Regions from separate parts of the Ruegeria sp. HKCCD4315 genome, predicted to be linked through region 2. Evidence: riboswitches for the same ligand, from Rfam matches in the RefSeq annotation. Region 2 holds a riboswitch; each other region holds the start of a gene.

Region 1 (7,908 bases), on a different contig from region 2:
AAACGTCCGGGCCAGGGAAATATCCGTCATCCTGCTGGTGGAACAGGATGTGCGGCACCATGCCGTCCGTCCATTGGCCTGAGAACAGCGTTTCGACCTCGGTCCAGGCGCGGTCAATGTCGAATTCCGCAAATCCCAGGGCAGCAATCGCGCTGTCCCAGTTCCATTGATAAGGGTACAGCCCCTCGGTCGGGATCGTGTAACCACCGCGATCATTGGCAATCAGAATATTGCGCGCTTCGCGGTCCGGGTTTGTATGTTGGTTCATCTCAGTCATCCTTTGACGGACCCCGCAGTCAGGCCCTTGGTCATGAAACGTTCAAGTCCCAGAAACAACGCCATGATCGGTAAGGTGGCGATCACCGCACCAGCCATCAGATGTTGTCGGGGAATTTCCGAGGAATTCAGCATTGTAACGCCTCGGGTCAGTGTGAATTTCGACGGATCGTCCAGCAGCATGAAAGCAAGCAGGAACTCGTTCCACGCAATCATGAAAACATAGAGCGATACCGAGGCCAGCGCAGGCAGGCTGAGCGGCAGGGTGATCTTCCAAATCACAGCCAAACGCGACAGACCATCCATCAGACCAGCCTCTTCAACTTCAGTCGGAAGACCTCGAAAGTAACCCTGCAGCATGTAAAGCGCGACGGGGATCGTCGTGACCGGGTAGATCATGACAATGCCAAGGATCGAGTTCCGCAGACCAGTCAGCGAAAACGCGATATAAATCGGCAGCGCCAGAACGATCATCGGAACCATGTAGATCAGCAGGATCGACCGCGAAAACGCCTTTTGCCCTTTGAACCGGAACCGCGCCACCGCATAGGCACCGGGGACACTGAACAGCAACGTGATGAACACAGTCAGGACCGAGACATAGAAGGACGTCCAGAGATAAGTGCCGAAATTGAAGTCGCGGAACAGCTCGGTATAGCTGCGTAACAATGCAGTGCCCTGGCTCAGGTCTACTGAGAAATCCAACGGGTTCTGCAATAGAGCCTGCTGAGATTTCAGGCTGGTCATCACCATCACATAGAATGGGATGACGACAATGGCCGTGAAAAAGATATACCCGAATCCGGTGCAAAAGCGGATCACCGCCTCTTCGAATTCATGGCGTGTCAGTTCGGTGAAGGGCAGTTCCTTAAGGATCTCGGCCAATGACAGGTGCATCACAACCGCAACCGCGATGACAGTGATTAGGCTTGCCTGCAGCGTCGTATCCAGACCAATCAGGACGGGGCCCAAACCGCTTAGACAAGACAAACCCAATAGCACAGAGATCGCCAAACGCGCCGGAGCATGGCGCGCCGGAAACGCAACATAAGTAAGACCTGCCACCGCGCCCCAGATCAGGCTCAACCCCACCTGCGGGCGAAACGCTGCGCCCGTGGCGAAGGACATGGTGACGGCGACGGTGCTGGCAATGATGACCAACCAGAGTGCGCCCAGAACCGGGCTAGTGATGAAACCTTTGCGCATCACAGACCCTCCTCACGGCTGATGAAGCGGAAGAAGACAAAGCTGAAGGCGATCAGGCACAGCAGGATAACCACGGCCACCGCCGCTCCTGCCCCGATGTTTGAGATCGCAAACGCCTGCTCATAGACATTCACAGTCAGTGTGCGGGTACCCGCATTACCACCGGTCAGCAGGAAAATGTCGTCGAACTTGTTGAACGTCCAGATAAAGCGCAGAAGGAACAGTACCGACAGGATGCCCAACAATTGCGGGATGCTCAGCAACCAGAACTTCTGGAAGGGCGACGCTCCATCCATATCAGCAGCTTCATACATGCTGCTATCAATGGATTGCATCCGCGCCAGGATGAACAGGAAGGACAGCGGGAAATAGCGCCAGATTTCGAACACCGTGACCATGATCAGCGCCAAAGGGCGTTCGCCGAAGAAATTGATCGGTGCACTGGTCAGACCCATCTGGATCAAAAGCGCATTGGCAGAACCCGAAAACGGATCAAACAGCGTGACCCAGGTAAAGGCCACCGCAATGACAGGAGCGACATAGGGAAACAGGTAAAGGCCCCGGATGAACCCCTGCCCTTTGAAGCTTTTATTCAGCAAAAGCGCTGCAAACAGGCCCATGACCAAGGCGCCAATGGTTCCGAACACCGTGTAAAACAGCGTGACCCAAAGCACGCCCCAGAACTCAGCTCCGTCAAAGACGCGAGCATAGTTGTCGAGGCTGAATTCAAAGTTGGTCAGAACGTTCGGCCCGCTTCCGGTCACACGCGGTTCTGACGCTTCGACCACGTCTTCAAAGGCATCGGGGTCGCCGTCCACGTCAACGGGAATGCGGATACGCTCACGCTGGCCCCCTTCAAGAGTGCCGAAGTCACAAAACAGGTCCTGCCCGTCCAAAACGCAGGGGGCGGCAACGTCCCCCGCAACGACACCGTCGGGCAGAACGTCGCTAAGGGTGACGCCGTCGATTGCGATCTCCTGACTGGAGTTGCGCAGACGGTATTCAATCCGCAGATCGTCGCCCGATCCGCGCAGGCTTTCACGCACAACCGGTGCGGGTGGGCGCAGATCGGACAGGGTAAACGGCTTGAAGCTGATCCAGAAGATTGCCAGCAAAGGCAAGATCACCACAAGCGATACACTGATCACGGTCGGAGCCAGCAGCGTCCAGGCCAGACGCGCCTCGCGTTTGGCTAACGCCCCGGTTCCGGTCGGTGGGGTGGCCGAAGTCATGGGGTACCTCGAAGGGTTGGGTGCAGCGGCGCGCACGCCGCTGCAGTTGCCACTAGATTACTGAACCTTCGCCAGCTCTTCGTTCATGGCTGCAACCGCTGCGGCTGCGTCGATCTCGTCATCAATGTACTGGCGTACAACACGATTGATGGCCTGAGAGTTGATCATTTTCGACGCCAGCGCCAATTGACCTTCGGCTACGCCCCAGCGCTGCGCCACGTCCAGACCACCAACAATCTCGTCGATCATGGCCTGTTCATACAGCTCGCCCAGAGGGGCCTTGCGATCGACACCGACGGGCAGTTCCGCCCAGGCTTCAGAGAACGCGGTCGGATTGTCTGCATTACCACGGCGCACGGGGAACTTACCCTCAGGCGCAATAGCCAGCGTCTGGGTATAACCGTCATCCATGGCAAACTTTACGAATTCCATCGCCGCGTCGGTGTCTGCATCGTTGGTGATACCGAAATACCGCACATCACCCCAGGCCGCGCCATCGGGGTTCGACGGGCCGGACAGTTTGGTAACGATACCAGTCTTGCTGGCCAGATCGCGCGAGGTCGGGTCGTCGTTGATGGTCGGCGGGGCACTGTCGCGCAGACCAGCCAATTCGTCCAGAATAAATGGCGACCATATGATCATGGCGGCTTTACCATCAAAATACAGCTCGCGCGATTGCTTCCAGAACAGCTCACCGGGAGGCGAAGCTTTGGAAATAGCCTTGTAGAAATCCAGAACTTCGGTGGTCTTGGCCTCATCAAGCGGCTGGAACCCATCGGGGCCAACAGGGCTGACACCGTTTGCCAGGAAAACATGCTCCAGCACCTGGCTCATGAAGTTCTCGTCAACTTTGGTGGCCGAAACAAAACCATACATTTCTGGCGGGTTATGCAGCGCCTCAAGTGCGGCCTGAATATCAGCAAAACTGTCAGGCGCCTCCAAGCCGGCCTCTTCGAACAGGTCCTTGCGATAGACAACCATTTGCGTCCAGCCATCCACCGGAACCGAGGCGGTCTCACCATTGAACGCCGCCATGCCCAAGGCACCCGGAGCGAAAGTATCAGCGCCCAGTTCTTCGATCACTTCGGTCGCAGCTTCGGTGTCCAGAATGCCAGCTTCGGCCCACGGCAGGGCGTACTGCAACGGGTGGTAGACAACATCTGGCAAGTCACCTGCGGCAAAGGCTGCGGTTGCGCGGGTGCCCAAATCTGTTTCTGTGACAGGTATCACCTCGACGGTTGTTCCGGTCTCAGCCTTAAACTGGTCAGCCATTTCCTGCTGTTTCGCCAGACGCTCGGGCTGCTCTTCGGTCGTCCAGAAACGGATCGTGTCCGCCTGTACCGACATGGCCGTCAGCGCCAGTGCCAACGAAGAGCCGAGCATCAGCCTGGCTGCTTTTGGTGTAAGTTTCATGGTCGGTTTCCTCCCCGATTGTCTTCCATGGATCGTTTGATTTTTTTCGCCAACTCGTTCGAGGTCAGCAGTGGCGGCCCGTCAGAGTCGCGTTCAATCAGCACCGCCTGGCTGAGCTCGCGCAAAGTTGCGGGCTCTTCCCCTCGGGTCTGACGTATAAGCATCGTTGCAAGGCGTTCGCCTGCCCGTTTGGAGTCGACGCTGAACGTCGTCAGCCCGGGGCTGGCGTATTGGCATTCCGGGACCCCGTCATATCCAAGAACCGAGACATCGCGCCCGATCTCAAGGCCAAATTCTGCGCAGACAGAGTAGCTTCCCAGTGCAGCCTGATCCGTCGCAAATACAATCGCGGTCGGCGGGACAGGAAGACGCAATAAAGCGCGCGCTTCAGCGGCCCCTTCCTCGCGGGTGCGCGCGCCTTCTCGGATCAATTCGGGATCGACTGGCAATCCTGCAGCCCTAAGCCCGTCGACATAGCCATCCCGACGCAGGTGGCTGTAGTTGAACTTGGGATCACTGCCGACAAACCCGATACGGCTGTGACCAAAACGGACCAGACGTTCGACCGCGTCGCTCATGGCTATTTCGCCGGAAATATCAAACCACGACGTATCGTCCTGATAGCCGGTTCGGCCATATCCTGTCCGACCATAAAGGATGAAAGGCACCTGCAGGTCGCTGAGGTACCCAACTCGCGCGTCATCTACTTCGGTACGCGGCAGGATAAATCCATCGGCCTTTCGTTCTTCGACCAAACGGCCCAAAACATTTAACATGTCCTGCTTCGACTTCGCGGTCGAGATTGTCATCGTCCAGTCAGACGCACTTGCAGCTTCACAAGCCCCTGCCAGAAAGTCCTGAAAAAACGGATTGTGCCGGTCCGGTTCTTCACTGTTGATGACCATGGCAATGGCACGCACGCGCCCCGTTCGAATAGCCTGAGCATGGCTGAGCGGGCGATACCCCATCTTGCGCGCCGTCACCTCAACACGCTTTCGCGTTGATTCTGAGATGTCGGAATACCCGTTCAATGCACGCGACACGGTGCTTTTCGAAAGGCCAAGGTGATGTGCCAATTCGTCAAGCTTCACCCGCCCACCGGACGCGGCGCGCTGGGACCGGATTTGTCGCTGTTGCAATTCGGGATTCGCCATCATTCTTTCATTTAACTGTTCCGAAACCGGTTTCGGCAATCAAAAAATTAATTCCAGCAACCCGCTACGGACAATCCCCGCAATCAACGAACAGGTCACAACACCAACACTTAGACATCACCGCAGCCGATGAGTTTAAAGCGGAACACCTCCGGAATTCGCAGATGACCCTTCCAATGCCGCAATCGGGAGTTGACCGTGCTCAAGTTTTTCTGTCATCAACGCGCCATGTTCGGTTCCGGGGAGTCACCCGGAGGCAATAGGGAATGCAGTGCGGCACATTCTTGGCCAATTCTGCAACTGCCCCCGCAACTGTAAGCGGCGAGCGAGACTGATTACGCCACTGGGTCACACCCGGGAAGGCCAGTTAAGCGTTTAGACCCGCAAGTCAGGAGACCTGCCGAACATGCGCCCTCGGAAAGGGTGCTCATCATCGGCGACGGGGTGTGCGCCGGATCTGTTTGCCCGATGGGGCAAATAGTTTCGCATTCACCCATGTCAAAAACCAATGCGTGCCGGGGAAGGCGCGACGTGAGAAGGACGTATTTGTGAAACACTTTTTGTTGGCCGCGGCCGCTACTGCGGCGCTGCCCGCGCTGGCTCAGGCTCATTTCTTGCTGGAATACACCGAGGATACCATGATCGAGCGTCCGGGCGACGTTCCTGTCAAGTTGGTCTTCTGGCATCCGTTTGAAGCCGGGCACGTGATGACCCTGGAAAAGCCAGAAGAATTCTATGTGATCCACAATGGTGAAAAGACCGATCTGCTGGGTACATTGGAAGAAACCACATTCGAAGGCCCCGAAAACAGCGCCAAGGCATTTCTTGGTTCGGTCCCGGTTAAGCGGTCCGGCGACTATGTGCTGGTGACGGTACCTGCGCCTTACTACGAAGAATCCGAGGATATCTATATCCAGCAGATCACTAAGGCTTACCTGAACCGCAATGAACTGCCCACCGACTGGAATCAACCGCAAGGGCTGGCGACCGAAATTCTGCCGTTGAACAAGCCCTATAACGTCATTGCAGGTTCCACCTTCACCGGCCGTGTACTGAGCGAAGGCGAGCCGGTTGCCGGTGCTGAAATCGAAATCGAATACATGGCAGCTGAGCCCGATCTGGCGGGAAACGGTGCGAAAGATGCCACGGCATCCCCACTACCGGGCGGCGCATTGGTCGCGATTTCAGATGAGAACGGCTATTTCACCTTTGGCGTACCGAAAGCGGGTTACTGGGGTTTTGCCGCTTTGGGTGCGGGCCCAAAAACCGAACATGAAGGCAAAGAACTGAGCCAGGATGCTGTGATCTGGATCCGCGCCTGGGATCTGGAGTAACCCCTATGCACATCGTGGACGGAGCCCTTTCGAACCCAGTTGTGATCGGCGGCGCAATCGCAGCGGCTGGCGGCATTGCCATAGGGCTGAAATCGCTGGACCTGGACCGCATTCCCACGGCGGGCGTGCTGTCGGCCAGCTTTTTTGTAGCCTCGCTGATCCATGTGCCGATCGGCCCGTCCTCTGTGCATTTGATACTGAACGGTCTAGCTGGGCTTTTGCTTGGCTGGGCCGCTTTTCCTGCGCTGTTTGTTGGCTTGCTGCTTCAAGCCGTGTTTTTTGGTTTTGGCGGTTTGACTGTGCTTGGGATTAACACGGTCAACATCGCACTTCCGGCGGTGCTGACATGGATGATCTTTGGCCGTCTGATCGCACGCGGCTCTCCGCTGCAGGGCGCTGTTTGGGGCGGCATCAGCGGAGCATTTTCGATTGCAGCCACTACGGCCCTTGTCGCTGTCTCTCTGGCTCTGTCTGGTGACGAATTCCTACCAGCCGCGAAACTGGTCTTTTTTGCACATATTCCCGTTATGGCAATCGAAGCGGTACTTACCGGTTTTGCTATTCTATTGGCCCGCAAGGTCAAGCCTGAACTCTTTCTTATAGGCGCCCCCGAATGAGACATCTGATTTTTGCAGTTGCGGTATGGCTTACCCCACTTCCTGCGCTGGCCCATAAAGTTATCACAGGGGTCTTTCCCGCAGGCGACGCGATTGAAGGGGAATTGGGCTTTTCCAACGGCGACATGGCTGAAAACCAGGAAGTTGTTGTTTACGGCCCCGATGGCGCTGAACTGGGGCGAACAGTCACAAATACCGATGGATTCTTCCTCTACACCCCCACCGAACCTGTCGCGCACACGTTCAAAGCAGATCTGGGCGCTGGTCATCTAGCCGAGGTCACCATGCCCGCCGAGGAAGTGGCTGAGATTTTGGGCGTGGATGCCGAGCTTGTAAAACCTGCTACGCAGGTTGAAAACGCAAACGATGCCGCGACGACTGTTGCGTCATTAACCGACGAGGAGCGCGCGGCCATTGCCCAAGCGGTACGAGACGAAACCCGCCCTCTGCGCCGTGAGATTGCAGCCTATCGCGAACACAACGACTTGCAGACCGTTCTGGGTGGGATCGGCTACATTATCGGTCTGTTCGGCATCGGCTTTTATGTCGCTGCACGCCGGAAAATGGCCGCCTGATGGCTCACGCTCTGGAACCCCAGGCAAAGACGCTGGCCGAGGCTGATGCCAGCGCACCCTTCGGGGTGATCGGAGAGTTGGACCCTCGGATGCGGATCGTG
Region 2 (7,908 bases):
GCGTGCGCGAGCGCTCGTAGTTCTGGTCTCTCCGTGGCGCAAGAAAATCAGATCGTTAAAACGATCAACACGCGCGTCAATCGAAGGATTCGTGCCGTTTCGGATCAAAGCCAATATGGGACAAAGGAGTACTGGACACTGCCGACGCAAGGGTCAGGAGATTGCGAAGACTTCGCTTTGCAAAAGAAGTTTGAACTTGTGCAGAATGGTTTGGATCCTACGAAGCTACTAATTGCGACTGTCTTGGACACCAATCGCAATGGCCATGCTGTTCTTGTCTATCGCTCGAGTGAAGGCGACTTGGTTCTGGACAATGTTACCAACAGGATCAAAACGTGGAAGGAAACCAGGTATCTATTCCTAAGAATACAGGACCCACTACACCCTGACCGTTGGGTGCAGGTTTTTAGCGGCTAAAAGCAAATGTGGCGCGCCCTCGAGACGCGCCACGATAAGCTTTGGTCCTGCGACTACCAGTTGTTTCGCGGCAACCCCAGTTTAGGGCACCGCTTCAAACTTTGGTCAAGCTTCCGCAGCGTTGTACAAGCGCGGAGTCACCAGACCTGTGCTGTTCAAACCGCGCATCGCCTTGGCTGCCGCAAGCACTGCTAGATCAGCAATCGGCTCGATGACTATTACCAGCATATAGGCACCGCCAAAGGACAGAACCGACGCCATAGTTTCAGCACCAAATCCCTGGCCGTAGAAAGCCCAGAACGCAACCCATGCGACTACTCCCCCCTGATACATCGCACTCAGGGCAAGAGCTTGGCCATATTTGAGGTCAACATATGCTGTACCGGGTGCAATGATGCGGCTGGCCAATGCTTGTAGCGCAAATAGCGGCACCAGCAGAGTGGTTAGGTTGATGAAGTACTGCGGAAGATCGAACGGGGCAAAAAACACCCCCTGAATCAGCAGACCGGCTGCCAATCCAAAAGCCGCGGGTGCAGCACCGAGAAGCAGGAACAGCGTCGACCCCAGAATGAAGTGGACTTCAGAGACACCAACCGGGAAGTGTGGCAGGACTTCAAAGAAAAGGAAGACACCAACGGTGGCGAGCACCGAGCGCATGACAAAAGATGCAGGTCCATTCGCACGCAATGTGGAAAACGTTTCTTTCGCTGCGTAAGTAGCCGCGCCTGCGGCGGTAACATAGGAAAGCGCGATTTTGGCACCATTCACGATGCCCGGTTCGATGTGCATTTTATTTCTCCCTACCGCCTCACCCGGCGGCTTGTCAGGTTGAATCGGCCGTAAGGCCGACAGATACAGTCTGGGCATAGCCCGGCGTTTTACGGCAGGTCTCCTGACTCGCGGGTGCTCGCTCCGCCAACCTTCCCGGTTCCATTACGAACCAGTGGTGTCTTGGCATCGCTCTCCGCTCACAGTTGCGGGGGCAGTTACGGAATTGGCGCCGTTAAAAACACCGAACCGTATTCCCATTTAATCCTTTTGGCTTCCGCCATCAGGAACCGAAAACAATTCACCGCTACAATGGCGGCTTCGTTTCTGTCAATTGTCTTTGCGACCTAGTCCGAAGTAGACTCGACCGAAGTAGGGTTCACGCAACCGGCGACATGGTCGACTAGGTAAACCAAGTGTTACCTGAAGCCTCTTGAAGCTCTAGCTGCTAGAGGCTTTAAGACTCGAATTTGATCGCGAAAATGCGATGCAAATACATTAAACTTGTGAACCAGGACGAGATCTATGCTGACAAGGCGCCATTTCATTCAATCAACCACTGCGCTGTTCTCCGCGTCTGCGGCCAGTCCATTGATCGCCAAAACATGGCCAACCTCGTCGCAAAAGACCTATTGGGACAGCCAGGTCACGCCATTTGATTACGATCCAGCGACCTCAAATCCATGGGGCGTTCATGACCGTTTTTTACCACGACGTGTCGTAGCAAATGATGGTTTGGTTCCTGGTGACATCCATGTCGATGCCGTCGCGCGCTATCTTTACCATATCGAGGAAGGCGGGACAGCAATGCGCTATGGCGTAGCGATCGCGCGTGGGAACCTTTACGAGCCCGGTACCTATGCTATCCGGCGCAAGGTCGAGTGGCCACATTGGACACCAACGGCTTCAATGATCGAGCGCAACCCCGAATACGCGGAATTTCGGGATGGCATGGAACCCGGGCCAAGTAATGCTCTCGGCTCTCGAGCCCTTTATCTATACGTTGGGGATCGAGATACTTATCTCAGAATCCACGGTACACCTCAGCCCAGAAGCATCGGTGGTCGCGCAAGTTCTGGATGTGTTAGAATGATCATGGCCCATATCAATGATCTCTACCCACATGTAAAAATCGGCTCGACCGCATACTTATACTCGGCCGAAGATAGCGTCACAGCCCGCTCATAAATTTTGGGCAGCGTAGGTGGACGTCGCTGCCCTCTTTTTTTATCAGGCGTCGCGCGCGGCGCAGATCGGAGCGCCATTCGTCGCGCGCAATGGTACCAATGTCGTCTCGACAGGTCCGCTGTGCTCATACCAGAAGCAATTGTCATCTGGTAAAAGGCGTGCCGTAGCCAGATCCTGCCCCGGCCCTGCCAGTGCAACGACCGAATCTGGCAGGTTACCTGGTTCGAATGCTTTGCTTTTGCCCCCTGTGAACTGGGCTGAGCAACCGGCAGTAATCGAGACTAACGTGATGGTAATTGCGATCCGTTTCTGCATTGACCTGTTCCAAATTTTTTACGTCTTCTGCGACTAGATTGCATTCACGCGGCCAGCCCGCAAGAAGGAATGAAGCATCAATATCGCGGGCAACGAACCGGATTGAAAAAAAATTGAAAAAGGTATTGAAGCTCTAGTTGCTGTAGGAACTATTTGCAAAGGACCGCAGAGATTCTTGAGGTCTAACTATGTCATCCGATACCCACAACCACGACCATGACCACGAAAATAGACAAGGTCACAACGCGTGCGGCAGTAGCGGGTGTGGTGACATCGCGCCCGTCGGTCCGATTCCCGAAGGTGGCAGAAGCTTTCAGGTCTCTGGCCTTGATTGCGCCGAAGAGGTTGCGATCCTGAACCGGGTTATCGGCCCGAAAGTTGGTGGTGAAGAGCATCTCGCTTTTGATGTCATCAACGGTCGAATGACGCTTCTTGAAAGTGCTGCCAAGATGTCTGACGAAGATGTCATGCTGCTGGTTGCCAGTACTGGTATGACCGCCAAACCATGGGATGACGGAAATGCCGCTCAGGACCAGGCGGCGCATATTGCACGTCAGCGGCGGTTCACCATCCTCAGCGGAGGGTTTTGGGCAGCGGGTTTTGGCTGGCACATTTTCGAAACAGGCATGGGCGGTGCGCTCGGGCTGTTTTCGGGACATGGTGAGGTTCCGATGCCTTTGCCCGAGGCAGCTTTGTTCGCGGTCGCGATCTTGTTTGGCGTCTGGCTGGTGGCGCCCAAGGCCTGGTCTTCGGCGCGACGCCTTTCACCGGATATGAACCTGCTGATGGTGGTTGCCGTCTGTGGCGCTATCGCTTTGGGCGAGTTCTTCGAAGCGGCAACGGTGGCATTCTTCTTTTCGCTCTCGCTTTATCTGGAAAGCTGGAGTGTCGGACGGGCTCGGAACGCGGTATCCGCGCTGCTTGATCTGGCCCCCCCGACGGTTCGGCTGGTTCGTGCTGACGGCTCAGAGGCAACGGTCCCGGCGGCGGATGTCTTTGTCGGTGACAGCTTCATCGTTCGGGGTGGGGATCGCATTCCACTTGACGGGGAAGTCATCGAAGGGGCCGGTGCCGTTGACCAGGCTCCAATCACAGGTGAAAGCGCGTTGATTCCCAAAGAGCTGGATGATGAGGTCTATGCCGGCACAATCAATGGTGAAGGCACCCTCAAAATACGTGCGACGAAAACAGCGTCCGATACCGTGCTTGCCAAGATCATCCGGATGGTCGGTGATGCTCATGCTCGCCGTGCGCCGGTTGAGCAGTGGGTTACAAAATTTGCGCGGATCTTTACGCCCATCGTTATGGTCGTCGCAGTGGCTATCGCCCTGATCCCGCCGCTTGCATTTGGCGCATCGTCGGGTTTCTGGTTTTACAATGCACTTGTTCTTCTGGTTATCGCCTGCCCCTGTGCGCTCGTCATTTCCACACCGGTTTCAATCGTTGCGGCTTTGACCGCTTCGGCCCGGGCTGGGGTTCTGATTAAGGGCGGCGCATATATCGAGGCTCCCGGGCGTACCACCGCACTGGCCATGGACAAGACCGGCACGATCACCATGGGAGAGCCTGAAGTCGCCAATGTGTATCCGCTGGGCGACCCATCCGAGCAGGAGCTGTTGGCGAGCGCTGCCAGCCTCGAGGTTCGGTCTTCACACCCGCTGGCCCGCGCCATTTTGACCCGGGCAGAACAGACCGACATTTCGATATCTGCGGCTGAAGACATCCGAACCGTTCCCGGTCGGGGTCTTGAAGGCCGCATCGAGCGCGGAGATATCTGGCTTGGCTCCGACCGCTTCGCTGAAGAAAAGGGCTTTGGCGCGTCCATCCCTGCCGAATTGCGCAACCAAATCGAGAGCGCGGGAAGCACACTTGTGGTTGTCGGGGATGAGAACGGAGTCGCCGGTTTGCTTGAGCTGCGGGACCGCATTCGACCCGAAGCCCGAAGCATCGTTGCCCGGCTTCACGCGCAGGGCGTGAAGTCGATCATCATGCTGACGGGTGACAACGAACAAACCGCGAGAGCGGTAGCAGCCGAAGTCGGTATCGACGAAGTCCGGGCCCAGCTTCTGCCGGAAGACAAAGTCGCTGCGATTGAGGAACTGGCAGAACAGCACGAGATGGTTGCGATGATCGGCGATGGCGTCAACGACGCACCTGCGATGGCTCGGGCACATTATGCGGTTGCGATGGGTGCAGTTGGGTCCGACGCTGCTATCGAGACCGCAGATATTGCTCTGATGACCGACGACATCGGTAAAGTACCCTGGCTGATCGACCATTCACGTCGAACCATGTCGATCATCCGTCAGAACATCGGCTTCTCACTTGCGACCAAAGCATTGTTTGTCACTCTGACGGGTTTTGGGCTGGCATCCATGTGGGGTGCAATCGCCGCGGATGTCGGAGTGTCCTTGCTGGTCGTGGCCAATGCCTTACGGCTTCTGAAAGCTCCGGAAGATCATAGCGCCCAGACTAAGGCAAATACCCTTGGCTCGCAAGGAATAGGCGCTGCGACCACATAAGAGTGGAAGCCGGACTTCAAGGTGTCCGGCTTTCGCCTTGCTTACTGGCGCGTTACATCAGGCGCACAACTGCGATTGAAAGAAAAAACGCCACCAGGCCAAAAGCGATGGCATATCCTTTAGCGTATTGAAGAATATCAAGGCTGTTGCCATTCCGGCGCTTTGCCAAGACCCCACCCCAAACGGCGCCAACCAAGGCCCCCGCGATTGCCATCATTTTACATCCTCTGATTTGGTTCTTCTGGAGTGCAGTCCGCTTCAGGCGCGCATACCCGCAAACTGATAGCCGCGCACCTGAAGCCGTTTTAAGAAACTCTCACGAACTAGATTCGCGTTTTTTGGCGACGGGATTGCCCAGCTGTTTCTCAAGCTGTGCTCGAGCATTTCTTAAGCGTTTTCGCGCTGCTTCGTTTTCAACCTCGTTGTTCGCAGCGGCAGCAAGTCGGTCGTCAGAAAGCGGGTCCGTTGGTCGCCCGTCGACCAATACTTCATAATGAAGATTGGGGCCGGTCGCGGTGCCGCTCGACCCGACACGACCAACCACCTCGCCAGCCTCCACGCGCTGACCTTTGGCCAGACCATCGGCGGTTGCGCTAAGATGCGTATATCGCGTGACCGTGTCCGATCCATGAGCGATTTCCACCACACGCCCATACCCCCCGCGCCAACCTACATAAGACACGCGCCCCGGAGCCGTCGCATGTACCGGAGTACCACGTGCGGCAGCGAAATCGACACCGGTGTGCATCCGCACATTGCCGTAGACCGGATGTTTCCGCCGACCAAAGACAGAACTCAGGCGCGCGCCCTCAACTGGTTGCGAGAAGACGCGAAGAAGCTCACCATCGACATAGATTGCGGCGCGGCCAATTTCGGCGTCTGGCCATGCTATTTCGTAAAGTTGGTCATCCACTTCCAGTGCTGCAAAAATGAGTTGCGGCTGGCCTACCTTCTCGCCGTCGATACTTTCTTCGCGCCAGAGAAGACGGAGTTTTTCGCCACCGGTCAGATCGCGTCGAAAATCCACTGTGCCGCTCAGCATCTGAGCGAGATCCACCGCAAAACGAACCGGGATCTTTGCGGTGCTCAGAGCATTTGAGATCGAAGTTTCGATCTCTGTTTTGCGGGCCAGAATGACAGTGTCGGGTTCCGGTGAGACCACGCGCGTGGACAATGTCTCGCTAAGTGTCACTTCAATTCTCACGCCATCTTCCACGGCGAGCTCCACACTCCGCAGTTGATCCGCTGCCGTTGCAACGACTGTTATCGAGTGACCCGGCCGCAAGCGCCGCAAGTCGTATTCAGCGCCAAGTGCAAGTGCGATTTCAGCGCGATCGGTTGCGTCAATCCCCGCGTCAGACAGCATACTGTCGAGTGTGTCACCCACCGCAAGCTCGCGCGTCCATGTTCGTGAAGGTGGTTCAACAGGAGGCAAAGGTTCCTCTGCCTGAATGGGTTCCGGCTGAACAGGTCGAAACGAAACGGGGCTTGGAGCGAGTTCTGCCGATGGTACGTTCAGCAACAGAGCCGATGTGGTCTGCGGTTCCGCAGGAAGTTTGGGCACCTGAAAGACCGTGGGCGCAGGCACCGTCATTTCAGACCTGTTCGAGGCAATGAACATGATCGCAGCAATCGAGACGCTGCTGATCGCGATCGCCGAGGTTGCTAGAAACCGTGCGCTCATGATGTTGTATCCGCTCCACTTTTCAAAGCGCGGCGGATCTTGGGTACAGCAAACTCTCTCTGCTCATGATAGTCGATGGTGCTGACAAATTCGCCTGTGGGGTTAAACAGAAAAACACTTGCGGTGTGGTTCATTGTGTAGTCGCCATCTTCCATAGGAACTTTTTCATAAGTGGCGCGAAAGTCGTCTGCGGCTTGCGCGATTTGGTCCGAAACGCCGACCCAACCGCGAATAGCTGGATGAAAGTAGCTGACATAATCGGTCATGGCATCGACCGTGTCCCTTTCAGGGTCTACGGTTATGAACACGACGTTCAATTCGTCCGCGTCATTGCCCAGATCATCCAGCCAGAGGGAAATATCCGAAAGAGTCGTCGGGCAAACATCCGGGCAGTAGGTAAAGCCGAAGAACACCATTGTTGCACGTCCGACCAGCGATTGCGGGGTGACGGGGGTCCCTTCGTGATCAACCATGCGAAAGTTCATGCCCGACAACGCAAGGGGACGAAGGCGAACTGATTGAGCCGCTCCCGGCCCATCCACTTGCCACCATCCGACAAAGAGTGTCAGGCCGATTGCGCCAATTCCAGCAGCCCCAAATGTGAGAACACGTCGCCGCTGCATCAGTTCTCTGGGCCTCGTGCAGCAATACCGAATATCGGTATGTTGACGGTCTTTTCTGCTCCATCGGCAAAGATCAGGGTCAGCGCAAAACTCTCGCCTTCAGTCATCGGGCGTTGCAGCCGCATAAGCATTGCATGCAGCCCGCCGGGCTCAAGCGCGACGGAACCACCGGGCGCAATTTCCAGCTCGCCAGCTGGTGCCATGGAACTGACGCCCTCTGCATTGGTCGATGTCTGGTGGATCTCGGGCATCATCGCAAGATCGGTGCGGATAGAGGTCAGTGTGACGACCTCATCACTGGTGTTGCGGATCGTCATGTACGCGGCACCCGGCCGGTTGGTGCCGATAGAGGCCCGCGACCAGGCATCTTCAACGACAACATCGTCGCCCC
Region 3 (7,908 bases), on a different contig from region 2:
TGTACACCGGTTCGATTCCGGTACTCGCCTCCACAACATCTTGTTTCCACGTTAGCATTGAGTTTTCGAAGCTTGTGAACGTAGCATTTTGCGTGATTGTCCTGGCATATGGGTTTCATTAAAACCGCAACCCAAACAAACAAGAATTGATGCCCTGAGGCATGCGATGAGGCAACGACCCAAGTATTTGAAGTGAGATGCAATGGGCGGGGGCCTAAATGCACATAGTCGCGTGAGTAACATTATGTCAAAATTTGGGTCGTAATCGAAATTTCATGACAATGAATGCGGGATGAACTAAAGGTTTATTTCAGAATAAGTAATAAGTTCTGGACGTCTAGTGGAACACATAGCCTTTACCTTCGAGATGGGGGTCGTTTGCGCCCTTCTCGCCTTCACAGTTTTCCTATTTGTGTCCGAGGTCGTCAGAATCGACCTTTCCGCCATACTGGTTTTGGTTCTTGTCGGCTTGCTAAGCTACGCACCCGGCCTAGAAAATCTGGCGGATGTGCCGCGTCTGTTTGATGGGTTTGCGTCAAACGCGGTCATTTCGATCATTGCGGTCATGATCGTTGGTGCTGGATTGGACAAAACCGGCATCATGAACAAAGTTGCGGCCGTTATTCTGAAGTACGGCGGCAAATCGGAAAGCCGCGTGCTGCCGATCATCTCGGGAACTGTTGGCGTCATTTCTTCCTTCATGCAAAACGTTGGCGCTGCGGCCTTGTTCCTGCCAGTTGTCAGCCGGATATCGACGAGATCGGGCATACCGCTGTCGCGCCTGCTTATGCCGATGGGGTTCTGCGCGATCCTGGGGGGGACGATGACGATGGTGGGGTCCTCACCGCTGATCTTGCTCAACGACCTGATCCAAACGGCCAATGACGGCTTGCCGGACAATCAGAAAATGCAGCCGTTCGGGCTGTTCTCGGTAACACCGATTGGGGCGGTGCTGATCCTGACAGGCATCGGGTACTTTCTGCTGCTGGGACGCTGGGTTCTTCCTGTGCAGGAAGGGGCCGACAATACGGGCACCGGTCAGGGCACACAAGAGTATTTGCAGCGGGTCTACGGGCTAAAGGCAGATGTGTTCGAAGTTGTTGTGCCTGCAGACAGCCCGCTGGTCGGGCAGATCCTGGCCGATATCAACCATGAGAACCACCTGTACATCATTTCAACTTTCTATCGTGGCAAAACGTCAATGGTTCAGGTTCTGACCGCTGAAATCGCAGCCCCTTGTCGGCTGGCGATTGTCGGACGGCGTGGCGAGGTAGAGGTTTTTGCGAAGAAATTCGGCTTAACAGTTCTTCCCGATCTGGATGTTTTTGTTGAGGAGTTCGCACCCACCAACGCCGGTGTCGCCGAAGTTGTCGTTACCCCCGACAGTAAATTGATCGGCAAATGCCCGCGCGAGCTTTTGTTCCGCAAGACATACGGTATGTCGCTTCTGGCTATTCACAGAGGGGAAGAAACGCTCAGCCACGTAGAGACCGATGATCATCAGTCCACTCAGATCGGGCTGGAAAAGTTTCATGCTGGTGACATGCTGGTCGCACACACGCGGTGGGACAATCTGATGCGGATCACCCGCGATCCGGATTTCGTTGTGGTCACAAGCGATTTCCCGCAGGAGGAATTGAGACCTCAGAAAGTCGGGTGGGCGCTTGCTTTTTTCGCTATTTCAATATGCCTGATCCTGTTTACCGACGTACGCCTTTCGCTTTGTCTTCTCACAGGGGCAGCTGGCATGATGCTGAGCCGCGTTCTCAGCGTGGATGAGGCTTACCGTGCCGTTGGATGGAACACTGTTTTCCTGCTTGCCTGCCTCATACCTTTGGGACAGGCGGTGCAAAATACCGGCACAGCCGCATGGATCGCACAGCAGATCATGGTCATTCTCGACGGCTGGCCGCTTTGGTCGCTTCAAGCGGGCATTGCTGTTCTGGCAACGGCGTTTTCATTGGTCATGTCGAATGTTGGCGCCACCGTTCTGCTCGTACCGCTGGCTGTGTCCATTGCAGTGGCTGCCGGAGGCAACCCTGCAGTCTTTGCGCTGACCGTTGCCATTTCCACCTCGAACAGCTTCATCATCCCGACCCATCAGGTCAATGCGCTGATCATGGGTCCGGCAGGGTACAAGGTCATGGATTTCGTCCGTTCAGGCGGCATCATGACCGCGCTGTTCCTTGTCGTTTCATTGGTGATGATCAACGTTATGTACTAGCGCGGCAATCGGGGCCGGATTTCTGGGCTGGCCCACCCCGATTGCCGATTACATTTCGTTGGAAAGGTTAGCTTGAACCTCTACGCCGAGCCCCGGCCTTGCGGGACAACCTCATACCCCGGCTCTTCCGGTTCATCATCTTCCATCTCCGGCGGGAAACCGGGGGCTGTGATGTCCAAACCAGTCGCCTCTTCCAGACGTTTGATGATATTCGGCGACAGCTCGCGATCGCCATACCGGGCAATGCCATCTTCAAAAATCTTGATCATGACCGGATTCATTTCCAGAGGCACCCCGGCGCGGTCCGCTACCTCTTGAAACAGACCAATGTCCTTTTTCACCAAGTCCATAGTGAAGGAGATGTCGCGCGAACCATTCAGTATGACCTGACTTTCCGTTTCATGCACAAAGGACGTACCGGACGAGATTTTTATCGCCTCATATGTCGTGTTGAGATCCATGCCCGCCGCCTTTGCCGTGACCAGCGCTTCGGCGCAAGTGATCAGGTTGGCTGTGGCCAGATAGTTGGTCAGCACCTTCAAAACCGAGGCAGAGCCCAATTCACCCGTGTGCAAAACACGCCGTCCCATGGTGGTCAGAAACGGCAGAATCCGCTCAAAAGTCGCACGGTCACATCCCGCGAAGATCGAGATATTGCCGGTGGCCGCCCGATGGCACCCGCCCGAAACCGGGCAGTCCACTGCCGCGCCTCCGCGTTCGATCACCTCGGCCCCCAAACGCTTGACCTCGGCCTCATCGGTTGTCGACATCTCCATCCAGATTTTGCCGGGGCCCACTTCGGGCAGCATCTTTTGCATGACCGCATCTGACGCCGCAGGCGATGGCAAGCAGGTGATGACCGCATCGCAATCGCGCATCAACTGTGCCGGGCCTTCGGCTGCCTTTGCGCCAAGGGCGACAAACGCGGCCACCAGATCCGCGTTCAGATCATGTACCGTCAGATCAATACCGTTCCGCAGCAAGGATCCCGAAAGCTTGCCGCCAACGTTTCCCAACCCGATGAATCCTACTTTCATATGTCGCCTCTCCCTGCTGGCTTGTACCTGTCATGCGATCACGGATTTATCTGACCATTCATGCCGCCCAACGACAACCACAGGTCGCTTTTCACACCCGCCTCCTGATGTTACGCGCAACGCGCTTGACAAGCGGGCCAGCGGTGCCGCATGACCCATTCGTTGGTGTCGGCAAGAGCCGATGAAAAGGGAATGCGTCAACGGATCTTCCGCCAAACGCAGCCGCCCCCGCGACCGTGACCGGAGAGGGTGCCCAATGCCACTGGCCTAGGCCGGGAAGGCGGGACATCCGACAGAGGACCCTGACGTACCGGGCCTCTGACATCCGCAAGCCGGGAGACCTGCCAACACCCGAAGTTGAAACCGGGCGGGGTGTTCCGGTATCGGGTCCATGTTGCAACACGTGGCCCGCTTGAAACCCCGTCCCCCGCGAAGAGGATTTGGGGGGATGAGAGACATGACTGAGACCACACCGGTCGAACTGCTGGTCTGCACGACCTGCCGCCGCGGGCTGCCCATCGAAGACGATGCGCAACGCCCCGGCACTTTGCTGCACCAGGCATTGGAACAAGCCGAACTGCCTGAAGGCATCACCCTGAAACCTGTCGAATGCCTTTCGAACTGCGATCAGGGCTGTTCTATCGTGCTGCGCGGTGGCCCCGATCGCTGGACCTTCGTTTACGAAAACCTGAACGAAGTGGACCATGTCGATGTAATCGTCGACGGCGCAACCAAGTATCTGGCCACCGAAGATGGCCTGGTGAAATGGCGCGAGCGCCCTGAACATTTCCGCAAAAACTGCGCTTCGCGCATTCCCCCGATTGGAGCCTGACATGTCGAATCTCGAAAAACTTCCCGTCACCGTGATCACCGGCTTTCTGGGCTCGGGCAAAACCACGCTGGTCAAACACCTGATGCAGAACCCGCAGGGCAAACGTCTGGCTGTTGTCGTCAACGAGTTTGGCGATGTGGGCGTGGATGGCGATATCCTGAAATCCTGCGCCATCCCGGATTGCCCTGCGGAAAACATCATGGAGCTGGCAAACGGCTGCATCTGCTGCACCGTCGCGGATGACTTCATCCCGACCATCGAGGCGCTGATGGCGCTGGAACCGCGCCCCGAGCACATCCTGATCGAAACCTCTGGCCTCGCCCTGCCCAAGCCGCTGCTGAAAGCGTTCGACTGGCCGGATATCCGCTCAAAGATCACTGTCGATGGCGTGATCGCTCTGGCCGATGCCGAGGCCGTCGCCGCCGGTCGCTTTGCCCCGAATGTCGAAGCTGTCGATGCCCAACGCCTCGCCGACGACTCGATCGATCACGAAACGCCCCTGTCCGAGGTGTTTGAGGATCAGATCTCTTGCGCCGACATCATCCTGTTGACCAAGCCTGATCTTGCAGGACCCGAAGGTGTGGCCAAGGCCAAGGAAGTCATCGCCTCCGAAGCACCGCGCCCCCTGCCTGTTGTCGAAGTCGCCGAGGGCGTTGTGGATGTCCGCGTTGTACTGGGTCTGGAAGCCGCAGCCGAAGACGACATGGATGCACGTCCGTCGCACCACGACGGTCATCACGATCACGAACATGACGATTTCGAAAGCATCATCGTCGAGTTGCCGGAACAAACCGATCCAGCCGATCTGGTCGCCAAGATCGAACGTCTGGCGACCGAGCTGAACATCCTGCGGGTCAAAGGTTATGCGGCAGTACAGGGCAAACCCATGCGCCTGCTGGTTCAGGCTGTGGGCACACGCGTCCGTCACCAATATGACCGCCCATGGGGACCAGAGGAAGAGCGCCGTTCGCGTCTGGTTGTTATCGCCGAGCATGACGACATCAAAGAGGCCGAAATCCACGCGATCCTCGCGGGCGTCACCGAGGCTGCCGAGTAAACCATGCACGTCGTCTTCCGCGAAAGCCACGGGCTCGAGGAAACCGAGACCCCAACCGATCTGGGCCAAAGCCCGGCGGATCTGGTTGTTTTGTCCTTCTCGGACAGCGACCTCGGCGCTTTCGCGGCGGGCTGGCATCGTGGCGGCGGAACCGAGGGTCGAATGCCAACGCTTCGACTGGCCAATTTGACCGCTCTCAAACACCCTCTGTCCGTCGACACTTATGTCGAGCAGACGTTGGACGGCGCCAAGGGCATTCTGATCCGCCTGATCGGCGGCGTGCCTTACTGGTCCTACGGCTTGCAACAGGTTCTGGCGCTGGCGCAGGCCAAGGGTATCGCGCTTGCCATTCTGCCCGCGGATGGGCGCGAAGATACGCGGCTGGATGACTATTCCACCCTGCCCGTTTCAACGCTACGCCGTTTGGCCCATCTGTGCGACACCGGTGGCGAGGTCGCGGCGCAAGCGGCATTGGCCCAGATGGCCTTGGCAGCCGGGCTTTATGCCGGGCCGGTGATGGGCGCAAAGACCCTGCCTGAATGCGGCGCATGGTGCCCGGATCGTGGTGTAATCCCAACGGATACCGCGTTCGAAGGCGACGCAAAACGTATCGTCGTCACGTTTTACCGCGCCTACCTGACGTCGGCCGACACTGCCCCAGTCGCAGCTCTGATCCGCAGCTTGCGTGCGCGCGGATTTGCGGCAGTGGGCCTGTTCGCGCCTTCGCTCAAAGCGCCAACTGCTGCCGATTGGTTGCGCGAGACGCTTGGGGCGTTGACCCCCGCTGCCATCATCAACGCAACGTCCTTTTCGGGCAAAGGCGCGTCGGGCACGTCTCCGCTGGATGCCGCCAATGTGCCGGTGTTTCAGGTCGCTCTGGCCACCTCGCGCCGCAAAGCCTGGGCTGAGGCGGAACGCGGTCTCTCACCTGCCGACCTTGCCATGCATGTTGTCTTGCCCGAGGTAGACGGGCGGATTTCGGCGGGCATCGCTTCGTTCAAAGAACCGGGCAAACGCGATCCTCATCTGGAATACTCCCGCTTTGCCCACCGGGCCGAGGCCGAACGGATCGAAGCCATTATCGACCGGGTATCAGGCTGGCTGCACCTGAACGACAAACCGAAGGCGGATCAGATCCCAGCGTTGGTGCTGTCGACCTATCCCGGCAAAGACTGGCAGATGGCCCATGCGGTAGGTCTGGACGCGCTGGCATCTGCCGAGGCGATGCTATGCGATCTACAGAACGAGGGCTATGACACCGCGCCAGCAGAGCCGATTGCTGAAACACTGTTGGACGCCCGGATTTCATGGCCGCTGGACGAGTACTTGCAAGCGCTGACCGATCTGCCCGAGCAGTTGCGAACCGACCTTCAAACAGTTTGGGGCAAATGCGAAGACGATCCGGCCTTTGCAGATGGCGCGTTCCACTTCACAGCACTGCGCCGTGGTCAAGCTCTGGTCGCGTTGCAACCCGAACGCGGTACACCGGAACTGCGCGATGACGATTATCACGACTTGTCGCGCACGCCCCGTCACAGCTATGTCGCCTTTTATCTGTGGTTGCGCAAAGGTCTTGGTGCGGACGCGCTAATCCATATCGGTGCGCATGGCACTCTGGAATGGTTGCCCGGCAAATCTGTGGCCCTGTCTGCCGATTGCTGGCCCGAAGCGCTGATCCGCGACCTGCCAGTGATCTACCCGTTTATCGTCAACGACCCCGGCGAAGCCGCGCAGGCCAAGCGTCGGATCGGGGCCGTCACGCTGGGCCACATCCCACCGCCGATGAAGGAAAGCGGGACGCCGGACCGGATGGTGCGGTTGGAGTCGCTGCTGGATGAGTTCTCGAACGCAGACGGGTTAGACCCCAAGCGCCGCGACCGTTTGCAAGAAGATATCCGGGACGAAGCGCAGGCCATCGGGCTGGAAAACGATCTTGGCCTCGATCAAGCCACCTGCACAGCCGAGGCGATCACCCGGATCGACCGCTTTGTCTGTGACATCAAGGAAAGCCAATTCGGTGACGGGCTACATATCTTTGGTCGCGTGCCCGAAGTGACAGGCAATTTTGACCCAACGGCTTCGGCCCATGCCGAACGAAGTGCTCTGATCGACGCGCTCGCGGGCAAACGGATCGAGGCTGGTCAATCCGGCTCTCCGTATCGTGGGCGGTCGGACGTGCTGCCGACCGGGCGAAACCTTTATACTACCGACCCACGCTCGGTCCCGACCCGCGCAGCATATGCGCAGGGCGTCAAACTGGCTGAAGAACTTGTGCGCCGCCATCTGCAAGAAGAAGGCGATTACCCCAAAGGGCTGATTGTAGACCTGTGGGGCTCGGCCACCATGCGCACCGCGGGTGAAGAATTTGCCATGGCGCTGCATCTGCTGGGCGTCAAACCCGTTTGGGACAAGGGTTCCGAACGGGTGTCGGGCGTCGAAGTCCTGCCGATTACCGATCTCAGCCGCCCGCGTCTGGACGTCACCCTGCGCGTGTCGGGCCTGTTCCGGGATGTGTTCCCGACCCTTTCGGCGCTATACGGCCAAGCCGTTCGTGCTCTGTCTGCGCGTGACGAAGCACCGGACTGGAACCCCTATGCAGGCTTGGCCCCTACGGCCCGCGTCTACGGCCCGGCGCCCGGGAGTTATGGCGTCAACATGACCCAATTGTCCGAAGTCTACACCGACGAAGCGCGCGCCCAGGCGGGTGAGGCTTGGCTGGAAGCCAGTTCTTTCGCGCTGGAAGGCGAACACATCGCAC

Evidence for each region. A riboswitch is a leader RNA that binds a small molecule or an ion and turns the genes downstream of it on or off. The one in region 2 is predicted to bind cobalamin.
Region 1: another riboswitch for cobalamin. It lies ahead of GS646_RS19055 (DUF4198 domain-containing protein); the one in region 2 lies ahead of GS646_RS22030 (energy-coupling factor ABC transporter permease).
Region 3: another riboswitch for cobalamin. It lies ahead of GS646_RS05280 (DUF1636 domain-containing protein); the one in region 2 lies ahead of GS646_RS22030 (energy-coupling factor ABC transporter permease).

The regions. Positions count from the first base shown of each region.
Region 1 covers NZ_WVRN01000002.1:244,289-252,196, reverse strand. Annotated here, with positions in the region: gene GS646_RS19080 (hypothetical protein) at 1-268, opposite strand, end outside; gene GS646_RS19075 (carbohydrate ABC transporter permease) at 274-1,482, opposite strand; gene GS646_RS19070 (carbohydrate ABC transporter permease) at 1,482-2,714, opposite strand; gene GS646_RS19065 (ABC transporter substrate-binding protein) at 2,772-4,127, opposite strand; gene GS646_RS19060 (LacI family DNA-binding transcriptional regulator) at 4,124-5,281, opposite strand; cobalamin riboswitch at 5,498-5,701, shown strand; gene GS646_RS19055 (DUF4198 domain-containing protein) at 5,830-6,615, shown strand; gene cbiM (cobalt transporter CbiM) at 6,621-7,232, shown strand; gene GS646_RS19045 (cobalt ABC transporter permease) at 7,229-7,807, shown strand; gene cbiQ (cobalt ECF transporter T component CbiQ) at 7,807-7,908, shown strand, end outside.
Region 2 covers NZ_WVRN01000003.1:32,465-40,372, forward strand. Annotated here, with positions in the region: gene GS646_RS22025 (transglutaminase-like cysteine peptidase) at 1-417, shown strand, start outside; gene GS646_RS22030 (energy-coupling factor ABC transporter permease) at 523-1,206, opposite strand; cobalamin riboswitch at 1,282-1,495, opposite strand; gene GS646_RS22035 (L,D-transpeptidase) at 1,711-2,373, shown strand; gene GS646_RS22040 (hypothetical protein) at 2,416-2,688, opposite strand; gene GS646_RS22045 (cation-translocating P-type ATPase) at 2,877-5,210, shown strand; gene GS646_RS22050 (hypothetical protein) at 5,263-5,427, opposite strand; gene GS646_RS22055 (M23 family metallopeptidase) at 5,527-6,894, opposite strand; gene GS646_RS22060 (SCO family protein) at 6,891-7,517, opposite strand; gene GS646_RS22065 (copper chaperone PCu(A)C) at 7,517-7,908, opposite strand, start outside.
Region 3 covers NZ_WVRN01000001.1:1,061,363-1,069,270, reverse strand. Annotated here, with positions in the region: gene GS646_RS05290 (SLC13 family permease) at 368-2,224, shown strand; gene GS646_RS05285 (NAD(P)-dependent oxidoreductase) at 2,305-3,261, opposite strand; cobalamin riboswitch at 3,408-3,625, shown strand; gene GS646_RS05280 (DUF1636 domain-containing protein) at 3,719-4,093, shown strand; gene cobW (cobalamin biosynthesis protein CobW) at 4,095-5,150, shown strand; gene cobN (cobaltochelatase subunit CobN) at 5,154-7,908, shown strand, end outside.